DNA from 4 places in the Ruminococcus sp. RTP21358st1_G6_RTP21358_211008 genome. Region 1 is predicted to be linked to each of the others. Evidence: riboswitches for the same ligand, from Rfam matches in the RefSeq annotation. Region 1 holds a riboswitch; each other region holds the start of a gene.

What was found. A riboswitch is a leader RNA that binds a small molecule or an ion and turns the genes downstream of it on or off. The one in region 1 is predicted to bind cyclic di-GMP.
Region 2: it holds a riboswitch for cyclic di-GMP, as region 1 does, so the genes downstream of both, AB5Z12_RS00925 (transporter substrate-binding domain-containing protein) here and AB5Z12_RS02520 (hypothetical protein) in region 1, are expected to answer to the same signal.
Region 3: it holds a riboswitch for cyclic di-GMP, as region 1 does, so the genes downstream of both, AB5Z12_RS00950 (ABC transporter substrate-binding protein) here and AB5Z12_RS02520 (hypothetical protein) in region 1, are expected to answer to the same signal.
Region 4: it holds a riboswitch for cyclic di-GMP, as region 1 does, so the genes downstream of both, AB5Z12_RS19330 (transporter substrate-binding domain-containing protein) here and AB5Z12_RS02520 (hypothetical protein) in region 1, are expected to answer to the same signal.

What each region holds. Positions count from the first base shown of each region.
Region 1 covers NZ_JBDGDM010000004.1:38,630-46,858, forward strand. Annotated here, with positions in the region: gene prfA (peptide chain release factor 1) at 1-256, opposite strand, end outside; gene prmC (peptide chain release factor N(5)-glutamine methyltransferase) at 298-1,167, opposite strand; gene AB5Z12_RS02505 (DUF1385 domain-containing protein) at 1,164-2,234, opposite strand; gene rpmE (50S ribosomal protein L31) at 2,304-2,507, opposite strand; gene rho (transcription termination factor Rho) at 2,676-4,343, opposite strand; gene AB5Z12_RS02520 (hypothetical protein) at 4,989-6,005, opposite strand; cyclic di-GMP riboswitch class I at 6,176-6,259, opposite strand; gene AB5Z12_RS02525 (LacI family DNA-binding transcriptional regulator) at 6,448-7,479, opposite strand; gene AB5Z12_RS02530 (MBL fold metallo-hydrolase) at 7,578-8,229, opposite strand, start outside.
Region 2 covers NZ_JBDGDM010000002.1:22,750-30,978, reverse strand. Annotated here, with positions in the region: gene AB5Z12_RS00935 (hypothetical protein) at 1-81, shown strand, start outside; gene AB5Z12_RS00930 (response regulator) at 87-3,038, shown strand; cyclic di-GMP riboswitch class I at 3,190-3,265, shown strand; gene AB5Z12_RS00925 (transporter substrate-binding domain-containing protein) at 3,466-4,836, shown strand; gene AB5Z12_RS00920 (hybrid sensor histidine kinase/response regulator) at 4,891-6,333, shown strand; gene AB5Z12_RS00915 (hypothetical protein) at 6,492-6,665, opposite strand; gene AB5Z12_RS00910 (DUF3786 domain-containing protein) at 6,652-7,290, opposite strand; partial or broken gene AB5Z12_RS00905 (DUF6444 domain-containing protein) at 7,573-7,767, shown strand; partial or broken gene AB5Z12_RS00900 (DapH/DapD/GlmU-related protein) at 7,768-7,956, shown strand; gene AB5Z12_RS00895 (DUF1897 domain-containing protein) at 7,999-8,229, shown strand, end outside.
Region 3 covers NZ_JBDGDM010000002.1:32,256-40,484, forward strand. Annotated here, with positions in the region: gene AB5Z12_RS00940 (hypothetical protein) at 1-487, opposite strand, end outside; gene AB5Z12_RS00945 (ATP-binding protein) at 471-2,669, opposite strand; gene AB5Z12_RS00950 (ABC transporter substrate-binding protein) at 2,653-3,468, opposite strand; cyclic di-GMP riboswitch class I at 3,595-3,670, opposite strand; gene AB5Z12_RS00955 (DNA mismatch repair protein MutS) at 3,864-5,471, opposite strand; gene AB5Z12_RS00960 (hypothetical protein) at 5,595-6,041, opposite strand; partial or broken gene AB5Z12_RS00965 (recombinase TnpX) at 6,513-6,702, opposite strand; gene AB5Z12_RS00970 (alpha-L-fucosidase) at 6,846-8,229, opposite strand, start outside.
Region 4 covers NZ_JBDGDM010000072.1:337-8,565, reverse strand. Annotated here, with positions in the region: gene AB5Z12_RS19370 (LysR family transcriptional regulator) at 1-156, shown strand, start outside; gene AB5Z12_RS19365 (flavodoxin) at 283-753, shown strand; gene AB5Z12_RS19360 (carboxymuconolactone decarboxylase family protein) at 782-1,549, shown strand; gene AB5Z12_RS19355 (aldo/keto reductase) at 1,560-2,564, shown strand; gene AB5Z12_RS19350 (ATP-binding protein) at 3,088-4,341, shown strand; gene AB5Z12_RS19345 (helix-turn-helix domain-containing protein) at 4,867-5,043, shown strand; gene AB5Z12_RS19340 (hypothetical protein) at 5,335-5,418, shown strand; gene AB5Z12_RS19335 (hypothetical protein) at 5,561-5,740, shown strand; cyclic di-GMP riboswitch class I at 6,012-6,087, shown strand; gene AB5Z12_RS19330 (transporter substrate-binding domain-containing protein) at 6,262-8,229, shown strand, end outside.

The DNA.
Region 1 (8,229 bases):
TCTTGGCATCAGAAAGCTCTTCCTTGAGCATTTCTCTCATATCCTCATCCTTCTCCTCTTCCAGCATGGAAAGGCTGTCCTGAATTGTTTCTTTATTTTTCTTATATTCCTTATAGGTATCCACAATTGGCTGCAGGTCGCTCTGTTCCTTCATAAGCTTCTGGAAACGATCTGGATTAGATGTTACATCTGGCTCCCCCAGCTCATTCAGAACTTCCTCGAAACGTATGAGCAAATCGTCCAACTTGTCAAACATGGTTTTCCTCCTGTTATGTTCTTCTCTTTACTTATATAAAACTATCGTCTGCCCAACACAACTCTGTCAAGTCCCGTCAGGTCTTTAACAATCTGTACATCAAAAAAGCCATTTTCCCGCATCAGACTCTTCACAGCTTCGCCCTGATCATATCCGATTTCAAACAGCATCCAGCCATTTTCCTTCAGGAAAGTCCTTCCCTCCGATACGATTTTTCTGTAAAAATACAGACCATCTTCATGGCCATCCAGTGCAAGTCTTGGATCGTGATCCCGCACTTCTTCCATAAGATTTTCAATCTCTGCACTTCTGATATAGGGGGGATTCGAAATAAGGATATCATACTGAGGCATATCTTTGCCAGTGTTTTGTTGAAAAAAAGCTGACGAAAACAAGTTGCTTTCCACGAAAACAGCTCTGTCTGACACTTCCAGGCTTACCGCATTCTTATCTGCCACCTGAAGAGCAAGTGGGGAAACATCCGCACCCACACCATATGCATCCCCGGTAAGTGCCAGAAGACTTAAAAGAATACACCCCGATCCGGTGCACATATCCAGAATCCTTGGTGTCTTTTTCCCTTTCATGACTTCCAGAGCCTTCTCCACCAATGTCTCCGTATCCTGCCTCGGAACCAGTACGTTTTGATTTACATAAAATTCAAATCCCATAAAATATGCCTGGTGGGTAATATGCTGCAATGGAACATGAGCTGCTCTTTTCCGGATCAGTTCCCGGTATCTGTCTGCTTTTTCCTCATCCATCCCGTCAGCTGAATGAGCGAAATAAAAGGCTCTGTTCATCCCGGTCACATACTCCAGAAGAAGCCAGGCATCCAGCCTGGCTTCCTGGATCTTATGCTGCTCCAGAACCTTGGTTCCTTCTTTTAATAGTGTTTCCAGAGAAGTCATTGTGCAGCTCCCGTTTCCGGTACATTCCCGGTACGTTCTTCACTGTCCCCGCTTTCAGATTGCGCGGAAGCAGCGGAAAGATCACCGTTTTCTTTGTTCTCATATGGAATATCCAGATTAAATTCTGTCTTTAAATATGCTCTCCAGTCAAACACAGCCTCCACAGCCTTGATGGCAACCTCTGCCATATCAGCTGTAGGTTCCTTTGTGGTAAATTTCTGCATTGCCATACCAGGTTTGCTCATCATCAAGGCAAATTTACTGTCTGTCCTGCCTGCCCACTGGATAATTTCAAATGAAATTCCAGATACTACAGGTACCATGAGCAGACGGCCGAAAAGACGGAACCAGTAAGACGGTACCAGTACAAAAATAAAATGCAGGAAAATACTTACTATCATAACCAGGAACAGAAAGCTTGTTCCGCATCGTCTGTGGAATCTGGAGCTCTCAAGCACGTTCTCCACAGTAAGCGGCTTACCATTCTCCACACAGTTGATACATTTGTGTTCAGCACCATGATACATAAAGGTTCTCTGAATATCCTTCATTCTGGAGATCAGAATCATGTATCCCATAAACAGACCCAGCTTCACAAATGCTTCCACAATGGTAACCACCACTTCCGAAGCGCCTACCTTACGGCAAAGACTGGCCAGTGCATAAGGAAGCAGCATAAAGGCTGCAACAGAAATTACAATAGAAACGGCCACAGTTACATAGAGCAAGGCTTTAAATGCCTTGTCCTCTTTTTTCTTCTTGGCTTTCAGTTCTTCTGGAGAAAGAGCAGCATTCTTCCTGGTCTCTTCCTCATCCTCCTCATCACCTGCAATTTCAGCTGAATACATAAGGCATTTCGTTCCGGTTACCAGAGAATCAATAAAGCTTACCATTCCGCGGATGATTGGTTTCCGCCAGATCCTGGCTTTCCCGAAAATGCATTTATAATCTTCCACTTTTACTTCAATTTCTTTATCAGGACGTCGTACTGCAATGGAGTATTTATCCTTATGGCGCATCATAATGCCTTCCATTACAGCTTGTCCACCGATATTGGATGGTTTCATTTTATCCTCCAGTTACAAAGAAAGGTTGAGATTTCCCAACCTCAACCTTCTCATTCAGTAATATTCAAATTATTTATTCAGACCGTATTTCTCATTGAACTTATTGATACGTCCACGAGCCTGACTAGCTTTCTGCTGTCCTGTATAGAACGGATGACATTTGGAGCAGATTTCTACGTGGATGTCCTGCTTGGTAGATCCTGTTACAAAAGTATTACCGCAGTTGCAGGTTACAGTTGCCTGATAGTAATTCGGATGGATTCCTTCTCTCATGATTTTCACCTCTCTATATTTATTCTATTTTATTTGCGTTGAATCTGACGAATTCACACTTTACACAGCCTATTGATTATAGCATGGGGTTCTGAGAAATGCAAGTTATTTATAAAAATTTCTAAAACTAATCCCAGATAATATTCTGCACGGTGTTTTTTGTGAACATTACAATTTCTGTTTTTTTACCATTTGCACAAATTCAGCATTATTTGCAGTACGTGCAAACATGTTCAGGATCTGTTCCACTGCCTCATCAGACTTCATTCCGTTAAGAGCCTTTCGCATAATATATACAGCTTCCTGCTCGTCTTTGCTCAGAAGCAGATCTTCTCGTCTGGTACCGGATTTCTGAATGTCGATGGCCGGGAAAACCCGTTTCTCCTGAAGCTTGCGGTCAAGAACAAGCTCCATATTGCCGGTTCCCTTGAATTCTTCGTAAATAACGTCGTCCATTTTGCTTCCGGTGTCAACCAGTGCAGTGGCAAGAATGGTAAGGCTTCCTCCCTCACGCATATTACGTGCTGCACCAAAGAAGCGCTTCGGCATATGAAGTGCTCCCGGATCAAGACCTCCTGACAGAGTTCTTCCGCTTGGAGGAACAACCAGGTTATAGGCTCTTGCCAGTCTGGTAATGGAATCCAAAAGGATCACAACATCCTGCTTATGTTCTACAAGGCGGCGTGCACGCTCTACAACCATCTCGGATACACGCTTATGATGCTCCGGAAGCTCATCAAATGTGGAATAAATAACTTCCACGTTCGGTCCCTGTATTGCTTCCCTGATATCGGTAACTTCCTCAGGACGTTCATCAATAAGAAGAATGATCAGATGCATATCCTTGTTATTCTTAAGAATAGATTTCGCGACATCCTTAAGCAAAGTAGTCTTACCTGCCTTAGGCGGGGAAACAATCATACCACGTTGTCCCTTTCCGATAGGGCTGATCAGATCTACGATACGCATGGCAGTAGTTCCGCCGGGACGCTCCATGATCAGACGTTCATCTGGGAAGATTGGGGTCATGTTTTCAAAATTGTATCTCTTCTGTCCCTCACTTGGATGGAAACCATTGATAGACGTTACATATAAAAGGGCACTGAATTTCTCCCCCTGTGTTTTAATACGGATATTTCCCTGAATAATATCCCCTGTCTTCAAATTAAATCTGCGGATCTGTGACGGGGAAACATAGATATCATTCTCTCCTGGAAGATAATTCTCACTTCGAATAAATCCAAAACCATCCGGCATAACCTCCAGGATTCCATTGGCCTTTTCGCCACTGTCAAGCTGGACCGTTTCAGCCGGAACATTGTAAGCATTGCTTACCCCCTCTTCTGTACGGTTCTCACTGGCTGCGCCTGTACGGGGCTGTTCCGTTTCCTCGGGTCTTAATTCGGCTGGCGGAACCACTTCTACAGGTTTCGCTACAGGAGTGCGCTTCACAAAGTTCTCCGGTCTGTTTTCTCCATTATAACTGTTCTGACGTCCTGCATTTTCATTTCTGCCATAATTATTGCTGCGGTACTCAGGATTACGCCGTATAATGGTACGGGATCTGGTTGGTGCTTCTCTTCTCTCCGGTGAAGAAACACTTCCCGTATTTTCTGTTTTTTCTGCTGCCACAGGCTCTGGTCTTGCAGGTATGGTATTCTCTTCTGCTGTTCCGGAAATAGTCTGCTCATTTTCTGCAGTCTGTTCTTTCCTGTCCTCTTCCAGCATACGTTCAATTAATTCAGGCTTTCTCATAGTAGAAATGCCCTTCAGTCCTCTGGCTTTTGCCAAGTCTTTCAGCGTAGCCAGGGATAATGATTCATACTTTTCTTTCATCAATCATCTACCTCTTCGACTAATACAATTCTAAAACACATTTCAATTTTGATTTAACGGGATACAAATGTCTGATTAGACAGAAGCTATATACTGAATTATAAAAACATCCTTCAAAAAACTTATTAAAGTTGATTCTAACACATTTCAGGCGCCGTGTCTACATCCATTCCCAATATATGTTACTGTTCACTTAGGACCAGTGACCCCAATATATCTATCCCTGCCTGCAAGAAAGTGATAACCTTTGTTTTGTATTATACACACCTAAGGTTTTTCATTGCAAGAATTTTCTGTCGACACATATCCAGACTCTTCGACATAGTTACTGTTCACTCCATGACCAGTAACACGCTTCGCGATGCACAGAAAGACGAACCTTCTTGTGACAAGCACAAGAAGTAGCGTTTGCTGCCCAAACTTAATTCTCGGGTTTTCTGTGAACTTTGTTCACAAAAAACACCTCGCGGAATGTTACCAGTGAACAGCAACTCGACATATATAAGATTAAGGTTCTCCCGGTGACAAAAAGGTAAGTACCATCTGTCACTTACCTTTTTATAAAACACTATTTTCCCGCGCCTGTGGTATCCACAGTAAAACACCCGGAGATATTTCTCCGGGTGCCGGTCATCTTTAAAATCATTAGTTCCAGAACGCTCCATAAATCTTCTGAATCTTAGCGATCTGTGCATCTGTAATCTGATTCAATGCATTCTGAACAGCTGCATAAGTCTGTGGTCTGGTGCTCTTCAGGGAAGCATTATTCAAGATGTAATCCTTAACAGATTCTGCAAAATATTCGGAAGCATTCTGTGTTACATAGGCTTTATTGAAGGCTGTAACATTTGCCTTCTCAGCTGCAAAAATGCTCTGGAAGCTTGCTGTCTTATCTACATTTCCTGCGATGAATGCGAGGAAATGACCCAGCTCATGATAAACAGAATCATCAATCTGCTTCATTGTAATAGATCTTGATCTTGCATCAAAATATCCGGAATAGTTGACGGATGGATCAACAACAAGCTTAAATCCCAGCTGCTGATATGCTGCAATTACACGATTGTCCATCTTGCCTGCAACACTTGCTACATTTTCCTCGTGTTTGCTCTGGTTCTGTGAAGAGCTTGCTGCTGCAGTTACCTGGGCAGCGGAAGTACCAGAAGAAGTGGTGCTTACAGCGGTCTCATTGTCAATTGATACCTGCTGTGTAGTTGTTGTCTGAACAGTTGTTGTGATCTTGGATGTAACAACTTTCTTTTTGGATTTCTTGGTGTATTTCGCTGTTGCTTTGGTAACAACGGTTGTCTTGGTATCTACTGTTGTATTACCGGATTTATTTGTTTTATTGGTTACTTTTGTTTTGGTTTTCAGTTTCTTGGTGTAGCTCTTCTTGGAAGCCTTTTTTAATTTAACAGTCTTCCTGGTTGTCTTGGTACTGGAGGTAGTCTTCACAGTAGTCTTCGGCTGGGAAGCCAGTGGAGTTTCATCTTCTATGATGGAAGCCTCCATGATTGGATCTGTGTAACTGGGGAATTCAGGTGTTTCTCCTGTTCCTGAGAATAATGAAACGCCGCCGATCACTGCTGCCAATGCTATAGCAGCACAACTGGAAACAACTTTTTTATTTGCGAGCCACTCTGTTAATTTCTTTCCTTTCATAAATAACACACCTTTCTTGAACTATAATGTAACTGACTTGCCGCTATCTGGAAACTATCAGTCCCATCAGTTTGTGGAAATAAAAAAACCGTTTATCAGATTAAATAAACGGTCGCCACAAATAGAAGAACCACGTCTCCTGTCATATTACATTACCTAATCAATATCAATGCGGCAACCGGCTGTCATAGTACTGAGACCTTAGACCCTTGGCTTTGCGTCCCTGTCTTTCAACAGGTTTGCCTTTTATTCATTTCTTATAATAAAGCAAACTGTCACTTTTGTCAACGGAATTCCCTTGTTAAAACTTACAAAAATCCGTCTAAAAAGTACGAAAACAAAAAAATCTGTAAAAATATCTGAGCGGATCGTAACGCATGATAATCCTTCTCAAATATTTTCACAGATTCCTTTTCGATGGCCGGATGGCAACAGCTACACCTTACAGCTTGCGCGTAGACTCCCGCTCTATAAGAGTTCCGCCCAGTATTTGCCGTTTCACTACCTTTTTCCGGTCGATCATATCAAACAGGGTACGGACGCTCTGCTGGGCAGTTTCCACTCTTGGATATTTCAATGTGGTAATGGATGGATGATAATATTCCGCAATATCCTGACCATCTGCTCCTGCCACACAATAATCCTCCGGCACTCTTTTGCCACTGTCAATAATTGCTCTGCAGGCTCCCACGGCCAGAGTATCTGAAATTGCATAAATACAGGAAAAATCTACTCCCGATTTCAAAAGCTCACAGGTACAGTTATAACCATTCTCAATCGTATAGATTCTTTTAGCTGGTTTTAAACGAATTATAAGCTTCTCATCGTACTCCAGTCCATTTTTCTCCAGTGCTCTTTTATAGCCATTGAGATGGCATCTTCCAAGACCTTCATCTCTGGAAGTAATAAAGGCGATCCTTTTATGACCGCAGCTGCACAGATAATCAATCATGTTCTGACTCTCAATCTCTGTATCTGTCGTCACAAGGGCACTTTTAGGATAAGCTCCTGTATCCTCCGGAACTGTTTTTCCAGAACTGCTGATCACATACGGAACTCCCAGCATTCTCAACCTTGACTCGTCATAATCATACATACCGCCAAGGAATATGATTCCTTTGACTTTTTTCTCTTTTTCCAGCTGAAGGGCAAGCTCAACTTCATCTTCATCATTTGCTACATTCTGCAATACCAGGCAGTATTTCCTGTCACGGACTTCCCTCTCCAATACATGCAGCATAACACCCCAAAATGGGTTGCTGATTTCTCTTACTATAACTGCGATCGTATTGGAATCAGTTCTTTTCAGATTTCTGGCACTATTATTCGGTACATAATTGTACTCTCTGATCGTATCCAGAATCTTCTGTTTCGTTTCCGGATTAATGTCCGGGTGATTGTTAATTGCCCTAGACACTGTGCTGACTCCTACGCCGCACAATTTCGCAACCTCTTTAATTGTTATCTGCTCCATAATCGCTCTCCTGCAACAATGTATTCATTATATATGTCCCGGCATATTATGGCAAATGATTTTTAATAAATTTATAATGATTTTTTTATCATTTTTTATTAACAAATATGCTTGTCATTATAAGCGATGTTTCCTTTTCCATATTTGAAAAGGAAAGCTGGTTCTGAAGACATATGGCTGAAGTCAATAGGCTCCGGTTTTGCAGTTCCTTCTACGATTTTATCAGCACATGTGATAAGATCGTGAAGAATTGCTTTTCCGATCGGACGTAAAAAATGTCCTGGGAAAATAAGCTCAAAATCTTCTTTATCTAGCTTCTTTAATCCCTCTGCATATTCCTTTACTGTTGAGGAATAGGTATCAAAAATCAGGATTGGAGTTGACACTACACTGTCTCCGGCGAACAGGAATTTATTTTTTCTATCCAGGAAAACTACACTTCCAGGAGTATGTCCCGGTGTAAATAATACTTCCAGGCTTCTGCCGCCCAGATCAAAGATCTGATGCTCGCTCAGCGGCAGCATCTGGAAATCTCCAGGCTCACGACCTTCAATTATGTACTCTGTTCCATAAAATCCCGGTTCCTTCTTTGTTTTTTCAACATAATGCTTCCAGCCGCTTCTAAGTTTTTCTGTATCTGCCATTTTGAAATCTTTTTCACTCAGATATGCCTTTCCGAACTCGTGATTGCCGCCCACATGATCCAGATGTCCATGTGTATTTAATACAACATATGGCAAATCAGTCAGG
Region 2 (8,229 bases), on a different contig from region 1:
GTGAAAGATACCTGGACAGGATATATTTCAGATGGTGATGCCATTCTTGCAGAACCTGAAGACTACATGACTCTGAGGTGAGAAGAATGGATATTAAGAAGCATAACAAAGGCAGAGAAAAGACTGTTAGGAGAAAACGATTCCGGATCGCTGTCTTTACAGCTGTTTTACTGGGAATTGTTCTGATGGTTTTCCGATATTTTGACTTTGTGTCGAAAACTATTTATGAGGAAAGTGTTTCCCATCTGACGGAGGTTTTTCATCAGTCTGATAATATGTTAAGGGAATTGACAGATAAGAACCTGACTTATCTCCATATTTGGGGTGAGAATCTGCAGAATACCTCAAGCGAAGATGAAATCCGTAATTATATAAAGAATGCGCAGGAAGATGCCGGATTTTTGGATTTCTTTTTTCTGTCAGCCGACGGGAACTATAAGATGGTGACAGGGGAAACCGGGTACCTTGGATTACAGGAAAATATTGAAGAGGACATCCGGCAGGGAAATGATGTGATATCAAATGCAGCAGTTCCGGGAAAATCCCAGTTGCTTGTTTTTGCCACTCCCAAGGCTCATGGAAACTATCAGGGATTTGAATATGATGCCATCGCCATTGCTTATGAAAACTCTAATATCGTAGATGTACTGGATATTTCTGCTTTCAATGGAAATGCACAGAGTTTTATTGTTCATCCGGATGGCCGTGTTGTGATCGATCATTCTTCTGAGTTATGGGGGAATGTATATAATTTCTTCGGTGTTCTGAGAGAGCATTCTGATATGTCTGAAAAAGAGGTCAATGAGCTTTCGGAGAAGTTTAAAGCAGGACATACTGGTGCGATGCTGGTAAATCTGGATGGAAGGAACTATTATCTGGTCTATGAAAAATCAGATATTCAGGACTGGGTATTTCTGGGACTTGTACAGGCAGATATTGTCAATGCCAGTATGAACAGCCTGCAGAGCAGTACAATGCTTCTTGTTGGTGCGGTCGTGTTCTGTATTGCTGCTTTTCTTATCAGTCTTATTATTCAAAAAAGCAGGACAAATCTCAGAAGAAAGGATACGGAGATCCGGTACCGGGATGAGCTGTTTCAAAAGCTTTCAATGAACGTGGATGATGTCTTTCTGATGCTGGATGCAAAAACATATCAGGCAGATTACGTCAGCCCAAATGCGGAAAATCTGCTGGGTATTACGGTAGAACAGATTCGTAGAGATATTCGTGTTCTGGGAAAATTGCATCCGGCGGAACATGAAGATCCGGAGAAAAATTATCTGGAAGAAATCAAGGTTCATGAACAGCGAGAATGGGATTTTGAATATGTTCATCAGAAAACAGGGGAAAAACGCTGGTTCCATAATATTGCAATGGGTAGTGAGGTAAATGGAAAAAAGAAATACATCCTGGTTCTGTCGGACCGTACCTCGGACTGGAAAATGAACCAGGCACTTTCTGAGGCAGTCCGTGCGGCGGAGACAGCAAACAGGGCCAAGAGTACCTTCCTTTCCAACATGTCTCACGATATCCGGACACCAATGAATGCGATCATCGGCTTTACCACACTGGCTGTAAGCAATATTGATGATAAAAACAAGGTTCGGGATTATCTGGGAAAGATCCTTTCCTCCAGTAACCATCTGCTTTCCCTGATCAATGATATCCTGGATATGAGCCGGATTGAGAGCGGAAAGATCCATCTGGAAGAAACGGAGGTCAGTCTGTCGGATGTGCTTCATGATCTGAAGACGATCATCAGCGGGCAGATCCATGCGAAACAGCTGGAGCTTTATATGGATGCCATGGATGTGACAAATGAGGATGTCTATTGTGATAAGACACGACTGAATCAGGTGCTGCTGAATCTTTTGTCCAATGCGATCAAGTTTACTCCTGCTGGCGGAACCGTTTCTGTCCGGCTGAAACAGTATCCGGGTCTCCAAAGAGGCAGTGAACTGTACGAGATCCGGGTGAAGGATAACGGAATCGGTATGAGTCAGGAATTTGTACAGAAGATCTTTTCTCCTTTTGAGAGGGAGCGGACTTCCACTGTAAGCAGGACTCAGGGTACAGGACTTGGTATGGCCATCACCAAGAATATTGTGGATATGATGGGCGGCACCATTGAGGTCCGGACAGAGCAGGGGAAAGGTACCGAATTTATCGTCCGACTGCCATTCCGGACTCAGCCTGAGCACCAACGTATAGAGAAGATCATAGAGCTGGAAGGTCTTAAGGCTCTGGTTGTAGATGACGATTTTAATACCTGTGACAGCGTGACAAAAATACTTGTGAGGGTTGGAATGCGTTCGGAATGGACACTTTCCGGTAAGGAGGCTGTTCTGCGTGCACGACAGTCTATGGAGCTTGGGGATGCCTTCCATGCTTATATCATCGACTGGCGACTGCCGGATATGAATGGTATTGAGGTCACCAGACAGATCCGCAGTCTTGGTGACGATACACCGATCATTATTCTGACTGCTTATGACTGGTCAGACATCGAAGTGGAAGCCAGGGCTGCAGGAGTAACTGCATTCTGTGCGAAACCTCTGTTTATGTCCGATATCAGAGATACCCTGATGACTGCCATTGGCCAGAATCAGGCTGAGCAGGAGAAGCCTGTTCTTCCGGCGGCATGCTCAGATTTCAGAGGCAGATGTATACTGCTTGTGGAAGACAATGAGCTGAACAGTGAAATTGCGGTGGAGATCCTTAATGAATATGGCTTCCTGGTGGATACTGCAGAAAATGGGGCAGAGGCAGTAGAGAAGGTCAAGAGGTCGAAACCGGGCGGTTATGATCTGGTGCTGATGGATGTGCAGATGCCGGTAATGAACGGATATGAGGCCACGAAGCAGATCCGTGCCCTTAGGGATCCGGCACTGGCAGGAATCACCATCCTTGCCATGACGGCCAATGCTTTTGACGAGGACAGAAAGAAAGCGTTGGAATGCGGTATGAATGGATTCTTATCCAAGCCAATCGTTATAGAGGAATTGATCAGTACATTACAAAATAATCTGACAGATTAGTAATAAAAACCTGCTAAGAAGTTCGGTTAACAACTTTTTAGCAGGTTTTCAAATTATTTTTAAGCGTTAAAGCGGTGAGATTTTTCTTGTGTAAAGTGGAGCAAGGGAGTATAATAAAATCAGTTTTTTTGTATAATTTTAAATGCTCTAATATGGAAATCGGCAAAACAGATGAAAGTCTGCGACGCAAAGCTACAGGGCCTGTAAAATGGCAGCCAGTTGCATGAAATGAGATGCGCTGCCTGTTTGGCAGCGTTTTTATCACCCGGGGCATTGCAGAGATGATGGAAATTACACAGCAGCAGTACACAGCAACAGGGATGAATGCACATATTGCAAAACCGATTGATATAAAAACAATACTTGCTGTTTTTGACCTGGTGTTTGGAACATCATAAAACACAAACGGATGAAGGAAATAAAAAATATGGATAAAAGTAGAAAAAAATCAGCCGTACTATTTGCATGTATATTTGTGGTCCTGGGAATGTGGATGATGTTATCGGTACACTGCCAGGCTGCTGAAACGAATAATGATGAAAAACAGCCACAGACCATCCGTGTCGGCTCATTTGAGGATACCTTTAATTATGTCGATAAAAACGGTGTCAGACGAGGTTATGGCTACGAGCTCATGCAGGCTCTGGCAGGTTATACCGGATGGAAATTTGAGTATGTGAAATGTGACTGGTCCAACTGTTTTGATAAGCTTGAAAATGGTGAGATTGATATCATGGGCGATATTTCTTACACCGATGAACGTGCACAGAAGATGCTTTTCCCGGATGAACCCATGGGTGAGGAAAAATATATCCTTTATGCTGATTTATCGGATACGGATATTGGGACGTCTGATTTCAAGTCTATGGATGGGAAACGTGTAGGTGTGCTCATGGGGACTGAGCCTGAAATCATGCTGACAGAATGGGAAAATAAGAATGGCATACATACAAAACATGTAAATGTGAATAGTGATGATGATGTCGAAAAGAAATTAGCGAATCATGAAATCGATTGTTTTGTATCTCTGGAGGAATCCATCTGGTCTGAACAGGGAATATCATCCGTTACCACGATTGGTAAATCCGGCATATATTTTGTAATAAATAAAGAGCGCAGCGATATCAAGACAGAGTTGGACTGGGCTATGCGTCAGCTGGATCAGGATAGTCCTTTTTTCAAGGCGGATCTGTATAAAAAGTATTTTACGCTTGATTATTGTCAAAGTCTTACAGGCGGAGAAAAGTCCTGGTTGGAAGAACATGATGGGATCCGGATCGGATTTCTGAGTAATGATGCGGCAGTATTTTCCCTGGACGAAGAGACTGGAAAACTTACCGGTATGCTGGCAGAATATTTCTCTTATGCCAAAGACTGTCTGGGAAATCAGATACTGGAATTTAATATACAGGAATATGATGAATATGATGAAATGCTTCAGGCTTTACAAGAACGAGAGATTGACATGATTTTTTATGCTGGCAGGAATCCATATTTTGCAGAAAAAAACGGATATACACTTACAAACACAGCCTGGACCTACAGCCTGATGGCGGTAACAGATGAGGAAAAATTTGATGAGAATAAGGTGTATACTGTAGCTGTGCCCAGGGAAAAATATGCCTTAAAACAGCATATTGCATTCAGTTATCCCCAATGGAAGCTTATAGATTGTGATTCGCTTGACGATGCAGCAGATATGGTCATTCATGAAAAAGCAGACTGTTTCCTCATGGGCGCAAGTCAGGCACTAATATATGATAACAGTCAAAATTTCAAGAGTATTCCACTTACATAAACAATGGAGGCATGCTTTGCAGTTAGAAGTGGAGAGGGAACCCTCTTATCAATATTGAATAAAACCTTAAAGGCTATGCCGTCTGACATGCTTACAAGTGCACTTGCTATTTATGACAGTACAGCAGATAAGGTAACATTTTTGGATTTTGTAAAAGACAATATGCTTGCTTTTTTTGCTACGGCAGGATTTTTTGTACTCACTATCATTAGTATTATCCTCGTACTTTTACGGAAGGCAAGGAAAGCAGAAGCTGTCGCAAAGCTTGCTGCAAATGATACACAAAAGCTTAATGACAAGTTGGAAATCGCTCTGAAAAAAGCAGAAGAAGCTAATCTGGCAAAGACTCGTTTCCTTAACAATATGTCACATGACATCCGTACTCCTATGAATGCAATTCTGGGCTATGCACAGCTTATGGAGAATGAACTGAAAGGAAAGGATTTGCCTGAAACTTCAGAACATTTAAAAAAACTTCAGCAGTCAGGAAACCTTCTTCTGTCAATCATAAATAATGTACTTGATATGGCTCGGATTGAGAGCGGAAGGATGGAAATTGATGAGAACTATGGACGGATTGAGGATATCCGGCAGACTCTGTTTGAAATATTTGAGGATGAAGCAAAGAAAAAGAATCTTGCTCTTCATTACACAATAAATGTAGAACATGAAAATATACTGACAGATACTACCAAGGTAAAAGAAATATTTGTCAACATCCTGAGTAATGCCATAAAATATACTCCAGCCGGTGGTTCTGTTATGGTAGATATAGATGAATTACCCTGCGAGGAGCCTGGGTACATGATTGTAAGGACCAGGGTGAGCGATACCGGAATTGGTATGAGCCAGGATTATCTGTCAAAAATTTTCGAAGCATTCACTCGTGAACGAAACACCACGAAGAGCAAAATCACAGGAAGCGGACTTGGAATGTCAATCGTAAAGAAATATGTTGATCTGCTCGGTGGAACAATCGATGTGGAGAGTGAGCTTGGAAAGGGCAGCACTTTTACTGTAACACTGAAACACAGGATAGCGGATGAAAGCTATTATGTAAAAAAACATGCTGAAAATCCAGAATCCTGCAGTGAAATACTTGAGGGAAGGAATATCCTTTTGGCAGAGGACAATGATCTGAATGCAGAGATTGCAGAAGCAATACTTGAGCGTGCAGGTCTTAAAACAGAACGTGTGGAGGATGGTATCCAGTGTGTAAACAGGATAATGCAAATGCCGGTTGGAACATATGATGTGATCCTCATGGATATCCAGATGCCTAAAATGGACGGTTATAAGGCAACACAGGAAATCAGAAATTTACCAGATAAGGACAAGGCGTGTATACCAATCATTGCAATGACAGCAAATGCATTTGAGGAAGATAAGCGGGAGGCTATTGCAGCCGGAATGAATGAACATATAGCAAAGCCAGTCCAGGCTGATAAGCTGCTGTCAATATTATCAGAAGTAATAAGGCAGCAGGAAAAATATTAATTGCATGTTATACTAATGGAGTGCCACTCTGGAAAATTGCATAGGACTTTTTTCTTTAAAGAGCGCTTTAACAATTTAATCTTTGAAAGTACCACGATATAAGAATGGGGAGGATTCCCTCCCCAAAAATATTTTTTCAGAACTTACATAAGTTCCTTTCAGATGCCATGATATGACCGGTATTCCAGGTACATTTCAATCATATTTTTTCTTACTGGAAGGTCTGTTTGTTTGAGAATTTCGCTGATTCCAGTAGCAGAATATCCATTTTTCCATAATAATTCAGCCGCACACTCAATCAGGAGTTGTCTGGATTCTTCACCTTTTTTCATTTCGCATTTCCTCGTTCAGTCTGGAAAACAGATGTGTAAGTGCAAACATAAGCGTTTCATAATGCATGTAATCTAAAGTATTCCTGTCTGCAAGAATTTGAAGACTTGCCGGGAACTCATCATCAGCTTCCCAGAAACGAATGATAATCGGCAAAAAAGGAAAAAGATTTAATTTAAAAGCAACATCTCCTTTTTCCAGTTCCTTTCCGGAAAGTGCTATACAGGCATTACGCAATTCAACGGTTTTTCCGTTAAAAAAGTCAGCGGTATTCTGAAAAAATCCGCTGCTCGTTGAGAGATTTCCTGTTCGGACAGAGGAAAGGCTGTTTATGTTTATAAATTCATGTGACAGATGGCATCTATCCTTTGAATAACATAAAACATCATAAATAGTCATTGCTTCATTGTGATTGGCTTCATGAATTATTTCAAAATCATTATCTGACCACTGAACACTTCCCGTTTTTCGATTAATACGATAGGTACGGTTAATAAAAGTAATATATAACCAGTCAGAATTGTAATCTAATGAATATTTATGTATCATTGTAGCCTGATTATATTGCAGGAAAACATGTGCTGTAGAAATTTTTATTTTATCATAATTAGTCAGAGCTTTCGTCATATACCCCTCCAAGAATATTTTTGTTGTAGTTATTTTAGAATAGACTAATTGGTCTATAAAATCAATGCTTTTTGTGCCATTTTGTTATAGCAGGTCAAAGGAACAATGGCTGTAATGAGGATCAGAGGGATAATAGTAGTAACGAATAATACGCGAGAGTTCTGTAGAGGGTCTGGCGTTAGAGGATTGGATTAAGGAAGTATCTTTTTTGTCTGACTGGTTTTTTTACGGCATTTCCGTTACAATAGAAATATAAAAAATCGCGGAAAGAAGGTGGTCTGAATGCCAGTTAATATCACAGAAGAATTCGTTCGTTTTCTGATGAAGCAAAACGAAGAACAAAGTGCTCGCATTGCTGAGCTTTCTGCTGAGATTACAAGTCTGAACCAGACCATCCGAGAACTGAAAGAGCAGTTAAACAAAAACTCAAAAAACAGTTCCAAGCCACCTTTATCTGACGGACTTAAGAAGCATGATTGTAAAACACAAACAGCACCAGTTATCATTGGAAATAATGTATGGATTGGTGGCGGGGCTATTATTTTACCAGGAGTTACTATCGGAGATAATGTTGTGATTGGAGCAGGCAGTATTGTAACAAAAAGTATTCCCGACAATGTGATTGCTGCAGGCAGTCCTTGCAGAGTGATCCGTAGGAATCAGTAACAAACATGTTTTATCCAGATAAATATATAAGTGGGAGGTATTATGCCTGAAATACGGAAGAAAATTGAATTACTACAGAAAATTGCACATCGATTTAATGAGGCAAATATAGAGTGGGCTTTAGGCGCATCTATGCTGCTGTACTTTAAAGGTATTATTTCAGAATTTCATGATATTGATTTAATGGTCTCTGTTCATGATGCTGAACAGGTCCGAACAATTTTATCAGAAATGGGAGAACTTCACGCACCGGCTTCTGCTTCTGATCCAATG
Region 3 (8,229 bases), on a different contig from region 1:
AATAATCGGTTGGCAGCGGAATTTCATACTTTTCAAAAAGGTCCTTGTTGACCACAAAACCATGGGCATCCGCGCACACGGGAAGCCAGTTTACGCTGCCATCCTCGTTCATAAAACTGCTGAGGTAGGTATCATAGACAGCACCTGCCTCATTGGTTGTGGAAAGATCCATCAGACTGTCCTTCAGCGGACTTGCGTCATGCAGGGAAAACCGGCAGCAGGTTATAATATCCGGTAAACCACCGTTTTCATCAAGAAACTTATAAAAATCCAGATCATTATTGCCGACTACAAATTCAACATTGATATCCGGAAGCTGTTCCTGGATGTATGGTGCATATTTATCATACAGGCTGGTGCTCCATAAATACACTGTGATGGTTTCTGCATCTTCTTTTTCTGCAATTTTTCTGCCGCAGCCTGACAAAAGTGATGTGCCTGTCGTCATCACCAGAAGTACAGCAAGTAACTTATTCCGTTTTTTCATTATGACTCCCCCAGAAATTGTGTTTCATCAGTTTATGAATTACCTTTATCAATAACTTTCCATCAACAGGCTTTGCTATATGTTCATCCATTCCTGCTTCTTTTGCCCTCAGTCTGTCCTCCGTGAATGCATTTGCTGTCATTGCAATAATCGGTATTGTCTTTGCGTCCTCTCTGTCCAGAGACCTGATCATCTTTGTAGCTTCATAACCATTCATGACCGGCATCATAATGTCCATAAGAATGACATCAAATTCACCAGGTTTACTTTTTCTGAATAGCTCAACAGCTTCCTGTCCATTCCATGCTTTCGTCACCACAGTGCCTTCATTCTGGAGCATAAATTCTGCAATTTCCATGTTTAGCTCATTATCTTCTGCCAGAAGAATATGTAGCCCCTTTATAGATTTTTCTGATACATCCTTCTGTTTTTCACGTTTATCCGCATTCATATCTATTTTGAACGGAACCCGGATCACAAAGGTGGTGCCTGCGCCCTCTTCACTTTCAAAGGTAATGGTTCCACCCATTTTCTCGACCAGATTCTTTGCAATCGGCATTCCAAGTCCTGTTCCGGCAAATTTTGTGCGGCTTCCTGTGTGTTCCTGTGCAAATGGTTCAAATACACATTTCTGGAACTCCTCAGTCATTCCGATTCCGGTATCCCGGCAGACAAATTCCATTGTGGTCATTCCCGGCTGTTCGGATGGGATTTCCATGCAGCTGATATAGATATGTCCGTTTTCTCTGTTATATTTCACCGCATTGGACAGGATATTCATCATCACACGTTTCACATACCCCGGACTTCCAATAAAATCCCGGTGTGTGATTTCTTTTTTCTCCCACTCGATCCGGATATTCTGTTCTGCAGCCATCTGCTTGATCACAGCAAATACTTCCCTTGAAATACTGCTCAGATTAAATGGAATCTCTTCCAGAACGATTTCGCCTGACTCAAGCTTACTCATGTCCAGGATTTCATTTACCAGTTCCAGCAACAGATTGGACGCCTTTTTCACCTTTGTCCTGTATTCCGTCTGTTTCTCCAAATCACCTGCATAATGTTCTGCCATATTGACCATGCCGCAGATTCCATTGATCGGAGTCCGAATATCATGGCTCATCCGCTGGAGAAATTCTGTTTTTGCCTCATTGGCGGCTTCTGCCTTTTTTGCTGCTATCAGAAGTTCTGCTTTATATTTTTCATCTTTTTCCTGTTCCTGTTTCCGGTGCGCCAGATTGGTTCTGTATGTCCAGAACCAGAATATACTGAACATCAGAAAATAAAGAAAAATAACACTTATCACACTTAATGGAAGATTATGGAACACTTCTGTATCCGGAAGATATGCATAAATATAGTAATCCCTCTGCTTCAGCATGATTCCGTAGCATCCTGTTCCTTCATTCTTCAAATGATAAATGTGCTGACTGTCTGTATGCCTCTTCATTGCCTGAACAACTTCGTTGTCAGCCGTATTCTGCCCCAACAGGCTCTGATCATTGCTGGCAACAACAATCCCCTCGTCTGCAACAATAATCGTTCCATCTTTCTGGATACTATAACCATTTAAAAGCCCTTGTATCGTCAGTGTATAGTTTCTGGCAAATTCAGGAGGTGTGTAATAGTAGATTGCCACAATACCCGGTGCATCTTTTCTGGCACAAGCTGCAATATCAATATAGGATCCGTCTTCCCTGGCAAACCGTTCTGAATAAGATCTTTCTTCATATCCGGTAAAATCCATGATAATGTCTTTTTGCAGATACTCCGTAATCTCATCGGTCAGAGACTCATCCGTACTGTATTCGCAGTCCGTCTTTCCCTCTGTATCCAGTACAATGATACCATCCACCCAGAGAGTCTGCAGGTTTTCTTTCAGGAACTCCCGGCTTAGCTGCCCGCCGTTTTCTGTCTCCATTTTAATATTTGTACTCATCTGTCTGGCACTTTCAATGGCACGGAGGAGGCTTTTGGATTCCGAAGATTCATTATAATGGGTGTAGGTGGAACACTGCACTTTGACATAATTTACAATCTCTACCATTCTTTTCTCGGCTTCCGTTTTTTCTGCATGGAAAAAATAAAACAGTGAACCTACAGCCACACAGATTCCAAACAGACCTCCAATCAGCTGGATCCGTTTTTCTTTTGTCTTCCTCTTAATATCCAAGATCATCCACCTCCAGATATTTCTGGGGATCATCCAGATATTTTCCAATAATTTTCAGGGATGTGCCATCCTGACGCATTTCTTCCAGCGTCTGGCTCATCTGCTCACAGATTCCTCTGTCATCATCTTTTGCAAAAGCGACACCTATTCCAGTGATCATCAGAGGCTCTTCCAGGATACGAAAGCTTGCGTCATAATCCTTCATATACTGGACAACAGATTCCTCATGTGCGGCGACTGCATCTACATATCCTTTTCCCAGAAATGTATAAATCAACTCCCGGTGTCCGAGACTGATCAGATTTGCCAGTTTTGGGATTCTATCATCTGTCCGGTCCAGAAAAATGCCTTCCGGTTTGGTTGTGGACTGGACAGCCAGGTTCTTTCCCTCCAGGTCACTCAGTTTATAAATATCACTATTCTCATTTACAGCGACCACCTGACGGCTTGCTATATATGGTCCCGCCCAGCGGTAACCATCAAGACGCCCTTCCATGGAAAAACAACCCATGATACAGTCAATCTCTCCGCTCTCCACCAGTTCTTTTTTCTTCTCCCAGTTGATCTGGGCAACCTCCACCTGATATCCCATTCTTTTGAAAGCTTCTGTAGCCAGTTCTACATCTATGCCCGTCGGTACGCCATCCTCGTTCAGATAATTGTATGGCGGATAGCTGTCACTGCCGAGGGTAATAACGGGCTTTTCTGTTTCTTCTTTCGTGTTATCTGTGTTTTTACACCCTGCCAGGGTGACTGCTAAAATTCCCGCAAGCAGAATGCCTGCAATCACTTTTTTTCCTTTCATTTTCTGTCTATCCTAACTATCCTTCTCGTATTTTTCATATCTGATTCCCTGCCATAAAATTATTATTGTTACGTCTATGAAATAACACCGTAAAAAAACACTGTCTCACAGACAGTGCACCTCAGTTCATGCAACTGGCTGCCATTTTACAGGCCCTGTAGCTTTGCGTCACAGACTTTCGTCTGTTTTGCCGATTTTCTTATTATAGCTTTTAAAATTATGCAAAAACCTATTTTATTATACTCCATTGCTCTACTTTACACAAGAAAAACCTCACCGCTTTAACACTTAAAAATTTAAAAAAAGAACAGCCGATACATATACTCGAACTGTTCTCCTTCTTCCGAAGTCCACGCAGCATTGACATTACTGTTTCCAGACATGATCTGCTGCATTTATAAGGCATCCCAGATTCCTTTATTTTCAAAATTAAATGCCGCATTTCGTGCATCCTCTACAATTTCCTTGTCATAACCTAACATATCCAAAAGCTGAATCGCATTTCGGGATGTGGCTCTTCCCTTTTTCAGGATATAGGAAAATACCACCTCTTTTTCCTGTACGTCTTCCTCAAAATGATAGTTTTCATACTGGGAATCCAAAATGTACGACAGTTCTATGTCATGAGTAGCTGCAAAAGGCAGCACCCATTTTTGCCGAAGTGCATTTAAAATTCTGGATGAAGCAGCAATCCTCTCAACCGTATTTGTACCTCGAAGCACTTCATCAATAATACATAAAAGTGGCTCCCTTTTCTTACTTTCTTCCAATATTCGTTTCAGCGACTTGATTTCTACAATAAAATAGCTCTCTCCACTCTCTATATCATCCCGCAATGCCATAGATGTCATAACTTTCAAAAACGGTGCCTGGTAGGATGAACAAGTACAGGTAACAAGCGTCTGGGCAAGAATACTGTTCATTGCAACATTTTTTAGGAATGTAGATTTTCCGGATGCGTTAGAACCGGTTACCAAAGTTCCTCCGGCTACTTGAAAGCTATTGGCAACTGCCTCCTGAAGCAGTGGGTGATACAGATCTTCTACAGCCATTTCAATCTGCGTGACACCACTTTCCCAGCTTTTAAACTCAGGTTTGCACCAAAGCGTAAGAAGTTCCCGAAAAGATGCAATGGAAATACACGCATCCAGTTCTCCAATATTATCAATAAGCTTCAAAATAGAGTCCGTTTTGTCCTGAATTTTTTTCAAAAGACCGTTATAAACCAGAATGTCTATATGAGTCAGCATTCTGATATAGTCCATAAGAATCTGTGCCGGATCTCCTCCATCTGTATTTTTACTGGTCAAAAAAATTGCTTTCCGGTTAAGACCCTTAAACACCGCTCTGGCTTCTGCAATAGCAGACATCTGCTTTCTTGTTTCTGACCATTGCACATTCTTTATTTTTTCTGCAACAGATAACATTCGAAGCAAGTGTGCATAACAATCCAGGTAAGCTTCAATTAATTTTCGGTCATTGCCTGCATAATAAATTGTAATATTTGTTATCATTAAGACTATGAAGCAAAAAAAGCCAACTACTGGCTTCACAGGTAAAAGCACTGCAACATTCAACACCAGCAGTATCAACATAAACCAATGGATTCCTGTTTTTACCTCAGAAGAACTTTTAAGAGCCAATACCGTATCCGACAAAGAACCTAATCTCGTTTTTCCAATCTGCGACAGGAGCAGCTGCATATGCTCCCGTTCTTTTTCATGTTGGGAAAAAAAATCTATCAACTCATCTCTTTTGTCTATTTCAGCCTGAGAAAATACAGGTCTTCGCATCATATCATAAAGCACATCTTCCCCAGGAGAAGAAATCGTCTGATTTACCATCTTATAAAGGCGATCCATATCCAGATCATTCCAGGTAATATCATCTATTGCGAAACCTTCTTTTTCTCTTCGTCTAAAATAATGGGAAATCTGCTCAATGTCACCAGGCTCATATTGTCTGGTATACGGCTTCCCCCAGTTTCTTCGAATTTTAGTCAAGATACGCTTTTTATTTTTATAATTTTCATATATAATCCATAAAACAAATAGCAAAAGGCATACTGCTATTGTCAAGATTACTGATACATATGGATTCATTCCGCTTTCACCTCTTTTATGTAATCAATTCAATAGAATTGTATTTTTTAGTTCTCTTGCCGCAGCTCCCATAGGATGCTGGCTGTCATACACCAGGCAGATCTGGCGCTCCGGAATTTCATCTTTTAATGGAATCTGTACGATCTCTTTTTTCAAAAGGGAAGGTGCGGCCATTGGCTGGGGCAAAAAGGCAAACTTATCTTTTTTCTCTGTATAACAAATTTTTATCCATTCATCATCTGCATCTATAATCTTGCAGGATAATTCAGTTTTTTCCGCAAAACTAAAAATGAACTCTGATCTGATAATACATTGTTTTCCTACAAGATCATTAATCAGCTTTGACATATATGCCACTCCTCTCTGCTTTTTCTCCAATCGTTTTACTTTCGTTTCCAAACGCTTTACTTTTCCCGGATACGCTGAATAACAAAGTAGCAGCAACAATGCTACAATCCCAAACCATTCCATCTCTTTCTCCTTACAGCATTTTCATATTCTACAAGTCGTAAAACTTTATAATTGCTCTTCAGCTTCCATCCACATCAATACTTTTTACAATGCGGACAATGCCATGCACGTTGTTCTGCTGGATATGGCAAAATAATAACAATCTTTCTGAAAAAAATCCTTTTATACCTGTTTTCTTTATTCCGTATCAGCCGTAAATTCATATGAGTGTAATCCACCTTGTGCAGGTCCTTCTACCTTGAAATCATATCACACTCTCCGTCATATTTCCATTTCAATTTACTTTCAAATCACTCCTGTCATATTTCCTGTCGGCTTGCTTCTGTAACCAGCATCCGGTTGATTTTCTCCTGCATTGCTGCAATCATCTCTGACATTTCCATGATTCAATATCCCCCAAAAGCAGGTTAGCCTCTTCTCTTTGAATCTTTGCTACATTCTGTGCAAGTTTTTACCAGATAGACGGCTTTACCTCTCCTTAAAATGCTTTCTGGTTTTGAAGTTTACTGTATGACCAAGATACTCTCTTTTCTTCAGAATCCCTGCTACTGTGGAAGATTCTCTGTACAACTGCTGCCGCTTCTTCATCACTGACCCATATATTCGAATCATCCTTATCTTTAAGATAACCATACGGTATTGTACTTGCCACATGCTTCCCTCTTAAGGTAGAAACTACCACCCCTCCCCTGTATATCGCTTAAGAGGAAAATACCCTTTAGGATGATTTCTACTCCTAAAGGGTATTTTTATAAATAATTATTTATTTAATTTATGAAATAATATAAAACAATACTTAACCGCTCAGGTATTTTCCGGATAAATCCCAATAAACGTTAGAAGCGGAAGTACACGGAAATCATGTAAAACAATTTTCATTTCCCTGGCTTTTTTCCCCTTAACAGGAATGATCTTCTGATAGCCAATTACCGTTCCTGTGTAAATACTGTTCCATATTTCCCCTTCTTTAACAAATACCTCATATTTTTCTACTCTCTGGCTATAGCAGACAGCCTCTTTTAATACCAGATACCCCAAATTGTATGAGTCGTCCAGGCAAATCGTTATCTCTACTGGCAGCTCACTGCTTTCAGGCTGATACCATGCTTCCAAAGTATCCTCTGTCAAATTAGAAGCCGGATGCGCCGGATCTTCATTTTCCGAAAAAACATGTGCTGTACTCATTAAATTATGAGCAAAAGATTTCTTTTTCCAGTTTCCAAATTCTTCCAGACGTTTAACATCATTTTTATGAAGAAGTCCGTTTGGCATAGGTGGAATGTTTAACAAAAAGGTTGCATTTCCTCCAACAGCCCCAATATAGATATGAACCAGCTCTTCCAGACTTTTCACCTGATCATCTTCTTCTGGATGATAAAACCATCCAGGTCTTATAGAAGTATTTACTTCTGCCGGATACCAGATCAGATCCGTTTCACCTTCAAGCGCTTTTCTGCTTCCAAGATCTTCCATATCACTGGTAATCCGGCGCATTCTGAATTCCTCATCATCGGTCTGCTGGCTTCTTTCCTGTACACTCTCTGCAAGTGCTGTACGCGCAGGAACAACACTCCACTCAGATTTTCTTACATCGCCAGCTTCATTTCCACACCATCGGATATCTGGCCCGCAGACACAGATACATGCGTCTGGCTGATATTTTCGAACACATTCGTAATAGCGATTCCAGTCGTAGACCTGTTTTTTCCCATTAGGTCCTTCCCCACATGCACCATCCAGCCAGACACTGAAGATTTCCCCGTATCTGGTAAGAAGCTCTGTAAGCTGGGACAGGTAGTAATCGTCATACTCTTTTCCCATTCCATAGCAGGGCTGGTTTCGATCCCATGGAGAAAGATAAATTCCAAATTTCAGTCCATGGCGGCGGCATGCTTCGGACACTTCCCGGACCACATCTCCCCTGCCATTTTTCCACGGGCTTGCTGCAACGCTGTGACTGGTATATCTGGTAGGCCACAGGCAGAAGCCGTCATGGTGCTTACAGGTAAGAATTACGCCTTTCATGCCGGCATTTTGTGCTGCAGTCACCCACTGGTCTGCGTCAAACTCTGTAGGATTAAAAATTTGTGGATTTTCCGTTCCATCTCCCCATTCCCGATTGGTATACGTATTCATTCCAAAATGAAAAAACGCATAAAACTCTGTTGCCTGATAGGCAATCTGGCGG
Region 4 (8,229 bases), on a different contig from region 1:
GAAGGTGCTGCAAAGTATTGGCGGGAGGATATTCTTGTACAGCGAAGAATTTCTCCTGAAATCACAACAAGTACTGTGATTGCCTGGAGACGAAACATTCCATATTCTCTGGCGGTCAGTAAAATGATAGAAGAAATAAATGCTTTTCAGGCATAGAATGGAATTCAATATAAGCATTAGACATAATAAAAATATCAGGTATAAAATAGATGTATAAGAGAAATTCAAATCTTATACATCTATTTTTATACGAAAAATTCGCAAAGAAAGGGGATTTTTATTATGAGTAAAAATTTAGTCGCATTTTTCAGTGCAAGCGGGACAACAAAAAAAGTAGCAGAAATGATTGCAGAGGAAGCAAAAGCGGATTTATTTGAGATTGAGCCAAAAGTTCCATATACAAAGGCTGATCTTGACTGGATGAATAAAAAATCCCGCAGCAGTGTGGAAATGAGTGATAAGAAATACAGACCGGAGATTATGAAGAAAAAGGTGGATATGAGTTCTTATGACGAGATCCTTCTGGGATTCCCAATCTGGTGGTATGTAGCTCCGACAATTGTCAATACATTTTTGGAAGCCTATGATTTCAGTGGCAAAAAGATTGTGCTCTTTGCAACATCCGGTGGAAGTGGATTCGGTAATACTGTAAAGGAATTACAGCCATCTGCACCGGATGCGGTTATCACAGAAGGCAGCCTGTTAAACCGTGGAACAAAACAGGAAATCAGTGAGTGGGTAAAATCTTTATAAATAACAGTGCTATGGAGGTATACAGAAAATGGGAAAAATAGTACAGACAGCAGGAAGAAATACACTTGGTGAATTCGCACCGGAATTTGCACATTTTAACGATGATGTACTTTTCGGCGAAAACTGGAATAACCAGGACATCGACGTAAAAACAAGAAGTATCATCACAGTGGTTGCTCTGATGGCTTCCGGAATTACAGATTCTTCTTTAAAATATCATCTTCAAAATGCAAAAAATCATGGTGTAACACAAAAAGAGATTGCCGCAGTAATCACACATGTCGCATTTTATGCAGGATGGCCAAAAGCATGGGCTGTTTTCAATCTTGCAAAGGAAGTGTGGGAGGCAGGTGAAGGAGATTTACCATACGAAGAGGAAGCAATGCGGGTGCATGCAAAAGAGATGGTATTTCCAATTGGTGCACCAAATGATGGCTTTGCACAGTATTTTTCTGGAAGAAGTTTTCTTGCACCGATTTCCACTTCTCAGGTTGGCATTTTCAACGTGACATTTGAACCCGGATGCAGGAATAATTGGCATATTCATCATGCAAAAAGCGGTGGCGGGCAGATCTTAGTATGTGTAGCCGGCCGAGGGTTTTATCAGGAAGAAGGCAGGGATGCGGTAGAAATGAAACCGGGTGACTGTATTAACATTCCGGTAGATGTAAAGCACTGGCATGGGGCCGCTCCGGATGAATGGTTTTCCCATCTGGCAATTGAGGTGCCGGGAGTGGATTGTTCCAATGAGTGGTGTGAGGCGGTATCGGAGAAAGAGTACGCTGGATTAAGATAAGGAGAGCACTATGGAATACGGTAAACTCGGAAATACAGATATAGAAGTGTCAAAATTATGTGTGGGCTGCATGAGTTTTGGGAAAGCTGGAACCATGCATGACTGGACGTTGGATGAAGCTGAAAGTGAGAATGTTATCAAGCATGCACTTGATTTGGGATATAACTTTTTTGATACAGCAAATGGATATTCAGCAGGAACAAGTGAGGAATATTTAGGTAAAGCATTGAAGAAAAATGTAGCGAGAAATCAGGTTGTGATTGCATCCAAGGTATATTTTAATGAAGGTCGTTTATCAAGACAGGCAATCATGAGGGAAATAGATGGAACTCTGTCACGTCTTGGAACCGACTATCTTGATTTATATATCATCCATAGATTTGACTATGATACACCAATTGAAGAAACTATGGAGGCACTGCACGATCTGGTAAAAGCAGGAAAGGTCAGGGCACTTGGTGCATCTGCCATGTATGGATATCAGTTTTATAATATGCAGTTAGCCGCAAGAGACAATGGATGGACACCATTTTCTGCGATGGAGAATCATTATAATTTGCTTTACAGAGAGGATGAGAGAGAATTGCTACCAATTTGTAAGCAAATGAAAGTTTCGTTAATGCCGTATAGCCCTCTTGCAGCCGGACATCTGGCAAGACCACAGTGGAAATCAGAGTCTCTTCGTGGAACCACGGATAGGGTTGCCATGGGAAAATATGATAAGACTGAAGCGGAAGACATACAGATAGTTAAACGTGTAGCGGAGCTTGCCGAAAAGTATAACTGCAAAATGTCCCAGATAGCCATTGCATGGCAGTGGGCAAAGGGAATTCTATCGCCTATTATTGGGGCAACCAAAACGCAGTATCTGGATGATTCAGCTGGAGCATTTGACATTAAATTAACTGCCGAAGACCTTGCATATCTTGAAGAGCCATATGTTCCACATGAGATAGTTGGTGCAATTGATAAAAATCCGGCGCAAGGTGTTATTTTGCTTGATGAAAAGAAATAAAGTTTCAGTAATCATAGAGTGTATGAATCGGAGAGGTTGTAGACGAGCATACACATGGAATGGATTTGTGGAAATGCTCAAGTATTACCCGTTAGCAAAACCTAAAACGTACTATTTATTGTTTATATTGAAGCGAATGTTACTATGAGGAGCCGTATGCGGGAAAGCCGCACGTACGGATCTGTGAGGGGCTAAGATTGAGAGGTCTTAGTCTACTCGACTGTTGAACTGAATCCGAAAAGTATTAGGGCGCAGAGGAGATAGAATCCTTTGCGTAAAAGACTAACGAACATATTTAATGAAACATCGGAACCATCTTCTTTTTGTTGTTTACCTATAATAACGATTGGAGTAGTCGATTATAGACACTGCAATCAAAAAAATCTGAAAATATATTTATTAACATTACATAAAAGTGTGTAGATGCACATAAAATGGGAATGCATATTGAAATTCAGGTCGTTCTGTGATAGAATCTCATTACTAAAAAGTGTGTAGATGCACGGAAATGGGGAGTGTAACGATGGAGATTAAAAGAGACGCTTACCTACAGCAGCTGATCGAGCGAAAAGATAATGGAATGATAAAGGTGATTACCGGCATTCGTAGATGTGGCAAATCCTTTTTGCTATTTACCATCTTTAAGAGATACTTACTGGAGAACGGCGTTGATGTTGATCATATTATTGAAATTGCATTGGATGGTATTGAGAACGAGGAATTAAGAGATCCCAAGGTATGCTTCAAGTACATCAAGGATGCCATGAAAGACGACGGGAAGTATTATCTCCTTTTGGATGAAGTGCAGTTCATGCCACGATTTGAGGAAGTGCTGAACAGCCTGCTACGCATGAGCAATATTGATGTGTATGTCACCGGAAGTAATTCCAAGTTCCTGTCCAGCGACATTGTGACCGAATTCCGTGGCAGAGGTGATGAGATTAGAATCTACCCTCTCTCCTTTGCAGAGTTTTATTCTGTTTATGACGGCGATTATGATGATGCCTGGGATGACTACATGATCTACGGAGGATTGCCGCAGATCGTAAGTTTCCAGAGCGAACGACAGAAAGCGGATTATCTGAAGAACATCTTTGCAAATGTCTATCTGAAGGATGTTATTGAAAGAAATAAGATTCAGAACGTGGATGAGATTGGGATTCTGGTTGATGTGCTTGCATCTGCAATCGGCGCACCGACCAACCCTTCAAAGATTGCCAATACCTTTGCCAGTGAGCGCCAGATGACTTATGCTAATAAAACCATCTCCAAGCATATCGACCATTTGACAGATGCCTTTTTGATTTCCAAGGCAAGCCGATACGATATTAAGGGCAGAAAGTATATCGGTGCAAATCTGAAATACTACTTTACTGATCTGGGACTGAGAAATGCACGTCTGAATTTCAGACAGCAGGAGCCTACTCATATCATGGAGAACATTGTTTATAACGAGCTGCTGATCCGTGGCTACAATGTTGATGTGGGTGTCGTGGATATCTTCGATAAGGATAAAGAGGGAAAACGTGTTCGCAAGCAGTTGGAGGTTGACTTTGTGGTGAATCAAGGAAACCAGAGATACTATATCCAGGTTGCATATGACATGACTTCGGAAGAAAAACAGACGCAGGAGTTCAATTCTCTGCGTAATATCCCGGACTCTTTCAAGAAGATCGTCATTGTAAATGGCAGCAAAAAGCCTTGGAGAAATGATGAAGGTTTTGTCATCATGGGAATGAAGTATTTCTTGCTGAATGCGAATAGTCTGGAATTTTAAGTCGATTTGAGTTGTTGCTGTGGTGTTGTTCTATTTCAAAAAAGAGTGAAATGATATAAATAAGGCCACGGCTGATTTCATGTTGGAACAGCCGTGGCTCAGTTTATTTTTTTATCCGTACAAATGAGACTGTTCCGCAGATTATGTAGAACAGATAGAGTACGATTCCGATAGTGAGAACATACGAGAATAAAGATGAACTTAAGAACGAAATAAACAAAAGTTTGTTGAATTAAAAATGAAATAAAGTCCCAGTAATCATAGAGTGTATGGATTTAATTCCATATGCTCTTTTTCTTTACTGAAAAATCTAATGTTACGAGTTTCTTACGAGTGGTATTTAAAAAACTCGCAAGAAGACTCAGTTCAATGATTCTATTGAGATATTTTGCTCTCGTGATTGTTTTTATATAGTCACCCACTTTCAAAAAGATTGCTTTTGACCACTGTAAAACATGCGCTGAGCGTTTCGTTATATGAAGGGATAATTTTTCTTTCATATTTCAAAGAAAAGAGGATAAAGAAATGTCAGAAAAAAGATGTTATACAGTTCAAGAGTTACAGGAAATCTTAGGAGTTAGCAGACCTACTATTTATAACCTTTTGAAGAAAAAGGAATTCCGGTGGATCCAGTTGGATGGCGGAAAGTATCGCATATCCAAGAAGAGTTTCGATGACTGGCTCGATAACTTGGAACAGTAAAAAACAGGATGTTGATCAGGCAGATTTTGTCTGCATCGACATCCTAAATTTTTTTCTGGATTTGAGATATGATATAAGAAAAAAACACTAACACTAAAAAGACAGGAAGTGAAAAATAAATGGCAACAGCAATTATGAAAGGGGAAGATAATTAGGATAAAGGCAGACCGGTGGAGAGCGAAATCTCTACCGGTTTTATTTATGAGATCAAATCAGAGCATGTGAGAAAAAAGAGGTAAAATCATAACAGGAATTATCTCTCAAGCCAGTAGTATTGACTGTTGGGTATATGTGCAGGACAGGAAGAAGAGGCTGCAGGCTGCGGGATATGATTATAGGGCAGTGCAGAGAAAAGTGAATGAGTTGATGAGATAGTAGGAAGCCTATTGTTGTCTGTGGAGAAATCTGCGGATGATGGCAGGCTTATTTTTTGTTTGAGTATTCAAACTTTTATGTGACAAACGTAACTGTCTGTGATATTATAAAAACGATATAAGCGAAAATGAGGTATAGTTACTTGCAGATAGAGAAGTATATTGCGGATAAAATAACATCTTTGTGTGAAAAGCGTGATATCAGTAAATATAGATTATCGCAGCTATCGGGAATTTTCCAGTCATCACTGGGAAGAATCATGGCGCAGGAAAACCTGCCGTCGCTGATCACACTTGAAAAATATGTACAGCTTTGGGCGTGACATTATCACAGTTTTTTCAGGAAGGTAATTCAGAGAATCTGACAGAAAAACAGAAAGAAGTTTTAAGGATATGGAACAATCTGAGTACAAATGAGCAGGAAACAGTGATGTCAATGCTGCGTGGTCTTCGGAAGTAGAAGAACAGTTTGAGTATATGTATCGGCTGTTCTTTTTTTATTTTTTGTCGTTAAAACGGTAATGTTTTCTTGTGTATACTAGAGCATTAAAGTATAATGAAATCAGTTTTTTTGCATAAGTATTAAAGCTATAATAAGAAAATCGGCAAACCAGATGAAAGTCTGGGACGCAAAGCTACAGGGCCTGTAAAATGGCAGCCAGTTGCATGAAATGAGGTGCACTGTCTGTTTGGCAGTGCTTTTTTATGGTAGAGCACTTGAATAAGTAATACAGAAGCTGTTTGGAAAAATATTGTGAAAAATAGCGGGGAGGTTATTGATAATTAATGAATGTAAAATTAAAATCTGGAAGCAAGCAACTGTAGCCTAGAGGAGGGGAGAAAGATGAAGAAGTGCAAATTAGTACAGAATATAATGAATTTCAAATTTTGTTACATTATATTTTGCACAATTATATGTTTTATTGTTTTATCCGTTCCTACATTTGCCAAAGAAAACTCTGACAATGTTATCCGGGTAGGATCTTTTGAGGAAACTTATAATGTAGTCAATGAAAAGGGAGAAAGAAGCGGCTATGGTTATGAGTATCTTCAAGATATTGCAGGTTATGCAGGATGGACATATAAATACATAACAAGTGATTGGAAAAACTGCTTTACACAGTTGGAAAATGGAGAGATTGATATTCTTGGTGACATTTCCTATACAGACGAACGTGCTGAAAATATGCTTTTTTCCGATATGCCTATGGGGGAAGAGAAATATTACATCTATACGGATGCATCCAATAGGGATCTTACAGCAGGAAATTTGGATTCTTTTGAGGGAAAAAATATTGGTGTGTCTAAAGATAATATAGTGGAGGATGTGCTTAATGAATGGGAATCAAAATATGGTCTGCATACGCAGCATGTCAATGTTTCTAATACCACAGAAATTATGGACAAACTATCGAAACATGAAATTGACTGCTTCGTTTCGGTAGAAGAATCCCGTTGGGAAGAATCGGATATTTCACCGCTTACAAGTATTGGAGAGACAGAAATCTATTTTGCCATAAATCCCAAACGTCCGGATATCAAAGAAGCACTGGATAGTGCTATGCGCAGAATCAAGGATGACAATCCATTTTACACTGATGATCTCTACAGGCGTTATCTTTCTGCACAGAGCAGCTCGTTTCTTTCAAAAGAAGAAAGTGAGTGGATCGGGCAGCATGGTGCAATCCGGATAGGGTATCTGAATCAGGATGGAGGTATCAGCAGTGTAGATCCATCAACAGGTAAACTGACAGGTGTTATTACAGATTATGTGGATCTTGCAGAAAATTGTCTGCAAGGTCAGACTCTGGAATTTGAATTAAATGGATATGAGACAAGAAGTGAACTGCTTCAGGCATTGCAGGATGGAAAAATAGACCTGATTTTTCATGCAAACCAGAATCCATACTTTGCAGAAACAAATGGATTTGCTTTGTCGGATACGCTATTGACTCTCAATATGGCAGCAATTACGGCAAAGGATTCTTTTGATGAAAATAAAGAGAATACAGTTGCCGTTGAAAAAGATGATTTTGCATTGAAAGCATATCTTTCATACAATTATCCGCAATGGAAGGTTGTGGAATATGAGACATCAGATGCAGCAGTAAAAGCAATGCAGAAAGGGGAGACGGATTGTATTGTAAGCAATTCAGGTACTGTTTCAGACTATTTGAAAAATGATAAGCTTCATAGTGTTTTCCTGACAAAAGAAGCTGATGTTCCATTTGCTATTCAGCAGGGAGAACCGGTTCTTTTGTCCATTCTGAATAAAACACTGACATCTATGCCTACAACTCAATTTTCAGGTGCAGTAGTTTCGTATAATGCTTCCTCACGAAAAGTTACAGCGAAGGATTTTATTCAGGACAATTTACTGACAGTTTCACTTATCGCTGGAATTTCTTTTTTCGTTGTTCTGTGTATAATTCTTGATTCTTTGAAAAAATCAAAACGTGCGGAAGAAAAATCCAAGAAGTCTGCTGAGCAGGCATTGAAGCTGAATCAGGAGCTTGAAGAAAAACAGCAGGAATTACAAAATGCACTTGTAGAAGCACAGAGTGCCAATAAGGCTAAGACTTCCTTTTTAAATAACATGTCTCATGACATCAGGACACCGATCAATGGCATTATGGGCATGCTTACAATTCTTGAAAAAAGCGGAAATGATGGTGAGCGGGCAAAAGATTGCCTGAATAAAATACATGAGTCTTCGAAACTGCTATTATCATTGGTAAATGATGTTTTGGATATGGCAAAGTTAGAATCGGATACCGTGGTTTTTGGTGATGAATCCATCAATCTGGATCAG